2 regions of the Croceicoccus naphthovorans genome follow, and region 1 is predicted to be linked to the other one. Evidence: riboswitches for the same ligand, from Rfam matches in the RefSeq annotation. Region 1 holds a riboswitch; the other holds the start of a gene.
What was found. A riboswitch is a leader RNA that binds a small molecule or an ion and turns the genes downstream of it on or off. The one in region 1 is predicted to bind cobalamin.
Positions count from the first base shown of each region.

Region 2: another riboswitch for cobalamin. It lies ahead of AB433_RS08310 (hypothetical protein); the one in region 1 lies ahead of AB433_RS05925 (TonB-dependent receptor plug domain-containing protein).

Region 1 covers NZ_CP011770.1:1,167,167-1,170,573, forward strand. Annotated here, with positions in the region: gene sucD (succinate--CoA ligase subunit alpha) at 1-408, opposite strand, end outside; gene mdh (malate dehydrogenase) at 499-1,461, opposite strand; cobalamin riboswitch at 1,694-1,901, shown strand; gene AB433_RS05925 (TonB-dependent receptor plug domain-containing protein) at 2,016-3,407, shown strand, end outside.
Region 2 covers NZ_CP011770.1:1,628,528-1,631,934, reverse strand. Annotated here, with positions in the region: gene AB433_RS08315 (TonB-dependent receptor plug domain-containing protein) at 1-1,246, opposite strand, end outside; cobalamin riboswitch at 1,409-1,599, opposite strand; cobalamin riboswitch at 1,661-1,870, shown strand; gene AB433_RS08310 (hypothetical protein) at 2,067-2,669, shown strand; gene cobO (cob(I)yrinic acid a,c-diamide adenosyltransferase) at 2,642-3,280, shown strand; gene AB433_RS08300 (cobyrinic acid a,c-diamide synthase CobB) at 3,277-3,407, shown strand, end outside.

The sequences.
Region 1 (3,407 bases):
GCCGATCTTGCATTCGCCGGGCGTCAGCACGCCGGGGCAGTTCGGGCCGATCAGGCGCGATTTCGAACCCTGCAGCGCGCGCTTTACGCGAACCATGTCGAGCACCGGAACGCCTTCGGTGATCGCGACGATCAGCTCGATCTCGGCATCGATGGCCTCAAGGATGGCATCGGCGCAACCGGCGGGCGGCACATAGATGCAGCTGGCGGTCGCGCCCGTGGCGGCCTTCGCCTCGTGCACGGTGTCGTACTGCGGCAGGTCGAGGTGGGTGGTGCCGCCCTTGCCGGGGGTCACGCCCGCAACCATCTGCGTGCCGTAGGCCAGCGCCGCTTCGGTGTGGAAGCTGCCGGTCTTGCCGGTCATGCCCTGGGTGATGACCTTGGTATTCTTGTCTACGAGAATGGACATAAATCGCTCTCCTGAGGGAGGGTGGCCGCACCGGATTACCGAATAGGCGCCGGGGCGGCCGGAAAGACTATACTATTGTCGGGGCGACGATCAGGCCAGCGAGCCGTCGATGCCTTTGCAGGCTTCGAGCAGTTCCTTGACCGCATCGACGGAAACCTGAAGGTTGCCCTTTTCTTCGTCGTTCAGTTCGATTTCCACGACCTGTTCGATGCCGTCGGCACCGATCACGGCGGGTACGCCGACATAGAGACCGTCGACGCCGTATTCACCGGTCAGGTGCGCGGCGCAGGGCAGGATGCGCTTCTGGTCGCCAAGGTAGGCTTCGGCCATCGCGATGGCGCTGGTGGCCGGGGCGTAATAGGCCGAACCGGTCTTGAGCAGGCCGACGATTTCGCCGCCGCCCGAACGGGTGCGCTGCACGATTTCGTCCAGCTTCGCGTCGGTCGACTTGCCCATCTTGACGAGGTCGGTGACGGGAATGCCGCTGATCGTGGAATAGGACAGGACAGGGACCATCGTGTCGCCGTGGCCGCCCAGCACGAAGGCGTTCACGTCCTTCACCGAAACGCCGAATTCCCATGCAAGGAAGGTGGCGAAGCGGGCCGAGTCCAGCACGCCGGCCATGCCGACGACCTTGTTGTGCGGCAACCCGCTGAATTCGCGCAGTGCCCAGACCATCGCGTCGAGGGGGTTGGTGATGCAGATGACGAACGCGTCGGGTGCGTGGGCCTTGATGCCTTCGCCGACCGACTTCATGACCTTCAGGTTGATGCCCAGCAGGTCGTCGCGGCTCATGCCCGGTTTACGCGGCACGCCGGCGGTGACGATGATGACGTCTGCACCCGCGATGTCGGCATAATCGTTCGTGCCGGTGATGTTTGCGTCGAAACCTTCGATCGGGCCGCACTGCGAAAGGTCGAGCGCCTTGCCCTGGGGCATGCCCTCGGCAATGTCGAACAGGACGATGTCGCCCATTTCCTTTTTCGCCGCCAGATGGGCGAGCGTGCCGCCGATCATGCCGCTACCGATCAGGGCGATCTTCTTGCGTGCCATCTTAACCTGTTCCTCCTGTCGCGCTGCGGGCGATGGGTGAACTTGATAGTCATGGCACACGGATTGCCCGCAAGGACCGCATGCCCCGTTTCGGTGGTCGGCCCTAGGCCCGTGAAACCGGGATTGCAACCGGCAAAAAGTCGGTATTGCTAACTATCTTTGCAATCAGTTCGCAATAGCAATAGTGGGGCGTTTACAGGCAGGCTTGCCAGTTTGCCGCAATGCACCTAATGGCCGCCGCGACGGTAAGGGTTGCCGACTTCCGAAAGGGACGAGGCACGAAGAGGGAAGCCGGTGCGCAGGAAACATCCTGCCAATCCGGCGCTGCCCCCGCAACTGTAACCGGCGAGCCGTGCTTCAAGTGCCACTGGGTAACCGGGAAGGCGAAGCAACGGTCCCGACCCGGAAGCCAGGAGACCTGCCCATACCGGTCGTTCGAGCCAGCGGGCGGGGTGTACCGGGGGCAGCGAGACGGGCGCATGGTGTGCCTTTCCCGCATGAGCGACGCGTGTCGTTCATATGGGAGGTTCCCCTTGCGTACTATTTTGCTTCTGTTGAGTTCCACCGTACTTGCCCAGCCTGCTTTGGCGCAAGAGATCGAATATGCCCAACCCGCGCCCCCGGCGTCGGGCGGGTCCGATGCCATCGTCGTCGTCGCCACCGGGTTGCCGCTGTCGATCGACAGCACCGGCCAGCCGGTCAGCGTCGTCGACCTTGACGAGATCGAGAGCATTCAGGGCCCCGACCTGACCCGCGTGCTGTCGCGCCTGCCGGGCGTGACGCAGAGCCGCGAGGGCGGTCCGGGCTCTCTGACCGGCGTGCGCGTGCGCGGCGGTGAAGCGGACGACCTGCTGGTCCTGATCGACGGCGTGCGCGTCAACGATGCGTCCGACATCGGCAACCAGTTCGACTTCGGCAACCTGCTGGCGGGCAATGTCGAGCGGATCGAGTTGCTGCGCGGGTCGAATTCGGTCGTCTGGGGATCGGACGCAATTTCGGGCGTGATGAACGTCGTTACACGGATCGATAACGGCGTGGCCGGATCGCTGGAGTATGGCAGCGACGATACGAAATACGCCACGCTGTCGGCGGGCACGGTGCAAGGCCCGCTCGCCGCAGGGCTGGCCGGATCGTATTATGACACCGACGGGTTCAGCCGCGCGGCATCGGGCACCGAGGATGACGGGTTCCGCCAGTGGCAGCTGACAGGGCGGGCGCGGTACGACCTGACGCCGGAGCTGGCGATTGTTGCCAACGGGCGCTTTGCCAACGGGCGGACCGAGTTCGATGGGTTTCCCGCGCCCGACTATGTCCTTGCCGATACCGAAGACTATTCGCGCACGCGCCAGTATTCGGGCCGCACCGGGCTGCACTATGCGACCGACCTGCTGACGCTGGATGCGGGCTATGCGCTTTCGGACACGCGGCGGCGTTATTACGACGCGGCGCAGGACGAGGCATTCCAGTACGCCTACAAAGGCCGTTCCGAGCGGGCCGAATTGTTCGGCCGGATCACGCCGGCGGGGCAGGTCGCGCTCGATTTCGGGGCGGATCGCGAATGGACCCGGTTCGACACCACCTTCGGCGACGATGCCAAGGCCAACACCACCAGCGGCCACGCGCTGCTTGGCTGGTATGGCGAAGCGGCTTCGGTTGCGGCGGGCGTGCGTTATGACGATCACTCGCGCTTTGGCGACGAATGGTCGTTCGGCGCGAACGGCACGGTCAATCTGGTTTCCGACGTACGCCTGCGCGCGTCTTATGGCGAAGGTTTCAAGGCGCCGTCGCTGTACCAGTTGTTCTCCGACTATGGGAACCCGGACGTTCAGCCGGAAACCAGCCGCGCCTATGACATCGGGATCGAGAAGGGCAGTCGCGGCGGGCCGCTGTTTATCGCATTGTCGGCCTTTCGCCGCGACAGCCGCAACCTGATCGGCTTTGCCTCA
Region 2 (3,407 bases), 460 kb from region 1:
CCGAATAATTGCTGCGCACGACGGTGCCACCATCTCCGGGCGCGAAGCTGGCGCCAAGGCTGACAACCGTATTGCCGCCAAACAGCGAATGGTCGTCGTGACGAACGCCGCCTTCGGCCGTGAACCCTTGCGCCGGTGTCACGCGCGCCTGTGCATAGATGCTGTCGATATCGGCTTGTGCACGCGTTGCGCTGACCGGATCGGTAGTATTGCGGGGCGATGCGGTTCGCATCCGCTGTTCCTCCCGCTCCGCTCCGAATGCCACGTCGATGGCATCGGAAATGTCCAGTCCGCCCTGATACTCGTAACGCCGCGTTCGGCCCTGCGCATCGAAGGTTTGTGCGCGGACCGTGCGATCGGGATCGAAATTGTCGCGATCCGTCCGGTTTTCGATGAAGGCGAAGCGGTTGTTGAAGCGCCCGTCCAGAAAGGCCGCTTTCAGCCCGGAATAGGCAGACCATACTTCGGTCAGTCCGTAGGCTCGGCTGTCGCCTGAGAATCCGTCGAAATCATTGCGCCCGCTCGCATAGTATCCGCGCAGGTCGAGCGAAAGGTTCGGCGTGAGCCTTGCCGTCAACGTGCCGCTGCCCGATTGGCGACGGTATCCGTCGCGCTCTGTTCCCGTGTCGCGGGCGGAAATGCCGTCGGTGGTGAACGTGCTGCCCGCGATGCGCCAGTCGATAGCCTTGCTGCGGCCGCCTGCTCCGGCACGGGCGCTCAGCGTATTGCGTGATCCGCCTTCGATCGCAACGCGCCCTTCCAGCGGCGCGTCGGGACGGGCGCTGACGACGTTAACGACGCCCCCGATGGCATTGCTTCCCCACAGTACCGACTGCGGACCGCGCAGGATTTCTATCCGTTCGATGTCGTCGGCAAAAAGGCCGCCGAAATCGGCGCCGCCGTCCGTGGTGGAGGCATCGGAAAGGCGCATGCCGTCGATGACCAGAACGCTGTGCCCCGCATCGGCACCGCGCACGCGCAGTGACGTGGCCGCACCATAGCCGCCGTTGCGGGACATGCTGATGCCGGGGGTGCGGACCAGAATGTCGGTAATGGAAATTGGCTGTTCAGCCTCGATCTCATCAAGGTCGAGCACGGTTACAGACGATGCGACACGGTCGATTTCCACCGGCATGCGAAGCGCGGCTACGACGATTTCGTCCGAAGCCGTGTCTGCCTGAGCGGCAGGTGTAATCGAAAGTCCGGCGGCGATGGCCGGGATGGTCAGGAAACGGTATTCGGGCATGAACAATCCCCACAAGTGACAAGACGCCACGCGCGGATCGCACCGGGGGAACAGCCTTTACGCAGCACGCACAGGCCATCCCGCCCGGCACGCGCCGCGCGAGGCAATGGCTGTCGTTTCGCGAGGGAACTTCCCCGTTCGGCCGGCACACCCTGTCCGGACGAAGAACGACGGCGTCAGGCAGGTCTCCTGGCTTGCGGGTCGATGCCGGTTCGGCCGCCTTCTCGGGGCTTTTGAAACCCCAATGGCATGAAGGCCGATGGCTCTCCGCTCACAGTTGCAGGGGCAGCCGCGGTCTTGAACCGCGTTCCCTTTGAATCCCCTTGCGGGGAACCTGTCGCTTGGCGCGGCGGGTAGGCGAGCGAATGCGATATGACAAGCCACTTATGCTTGCATGGCGCGCGCGCCGCGCCTATCGACAGGCGCGTAACGGGTGCCCGCAAGGGCTTAATCGGGAAGTCCGGCAGGGTGGTTCAGGTCATCCGCATCCGGCACTGCTCCCGCAACTGTGACTGGTGAGCGTTTCGCCATTATGCCATTGGAAAGAAGCATTTCTTTCCGAGAAGGCGGTGATTTCGCGTTGAACCGGTAAGTCAGGAAACCGGCCCGTTGCCGTCGTTCTTCGCCCGGGCGGGATGTACCGGACGAACTAGGGGCCGATCCCTTGCTGGACGACACGTGTGTGTGCGTTGAAAGGGAGGGCCGCGTCATTCGGCACTCGCAAAGAATGTTGCGCGCCACGATTTGTCGTCGTGGCCTTTCCGTCCCGTCGCTTTGCGCGGCGGGCAACGCATCGTTGTATCCGAAATGGAGATCGATGATGACTGCCTTGCTTACCCAATCCGCGCCGCGCCCTGCCATCCGGCGGTTCGATGCGATACTGTTCGCCGTCCTCGCCACCGTGATGCTGGCGACGCGGCCCCATTCGCTCAGCGAATATATCCACCTTCCAGAGACCAGTCTCGCAAGCTTTCTTGTGGCTGGTTTCTACATTCGCTCGCACCTTGCTTTCCCCGCGCTCTTCGCACTGGGTTTCGCGATCGACGTCGTGACGATCAACCTGATGGGCGGTTCGGACTTCTGCTTTACCGCTGCCTACTGGATGCTGCTGCCCGCTTATGGCGTAATGTGGATGGCCGGCCGGTTCGGCGCCGCTCGCATCGGCATTACCCCGGCTCGCTTGCCTGCGCTGATTGCAATCCTGTGCGGTGCGGCGCTGATATCCAACGCGTTTTCCAGCGGCGGTTTCTATGCGTTGAGCGGCCACTTCCCCGATGCAACCATCGCAGGCTGGCTGCCGCGGCTAGAGCGGTATTTCCCCGGCACGCTTATTGCCACGCTGAGCTGGGCGGGCATCGCGGCGGTCGCGCACATCATGGCCGAGAGGCTGGCTGGATGGACCGTTCCGGACAGCAGCCGGTGACCGGCGCCGACAAGAACGCGATCAACCTCCGTCACAAGACCCGCACCGCAAAACACAAGCAGGTCGTGGACAAGCGAATCGCCGCAGCCAAGGTCGACAAGGGCTTGCTCCTCGTCATCACCGGGAACGGAAAGGGCAAGTCATCCTCTGCGTTCGGCATGGTGGCCCGCACTTTAGGCTATGGCCTCAAGGCCGCGGTGTTCCAGTTCATCAAGGGCAAGGAGGAAGTGGGCGAGCGCGCATACTTCGTCCGTGATCCGAACATGCGCTGGGAACGCTGCGGTGAAGGATTCACCTGGGAAACGCAGGATCGGGACCGCGACATCAGCGCCGCACGAGCCGGTTGGGAAAAGGCGAAAGAGGCTCTGGCCGATCCGACAGTCCATCTCGTCGTGCTCGACGAACAGACCTACCTGGTGAATTACCGCTACCTATCCTTGGAAGAGATCATGCCCGCGATAGAGGCGCGCCCGGCGATGCAGCATGTCGTCATCACCGGGCGCGCCGCGCATGACGTGTTCGTCGAAGCCGCCGATACGGTCAGCGCAATCCGCGATGTGAAGCACGCCTTCCGGGCAGGAGTAAAAGCCCAGCAGGGCATCGATCTGTGAGCGGGGCGGTGCAATGTCCTGCACTGCTGGTCGCGGCAACAGCATCAGGTCAGGGCAAGACGACGGTCACCGCTGCGTTGGCCCGTCGTTATCGCAATGCCGGGCTGCGGGTGCGCGTCTTCAAATG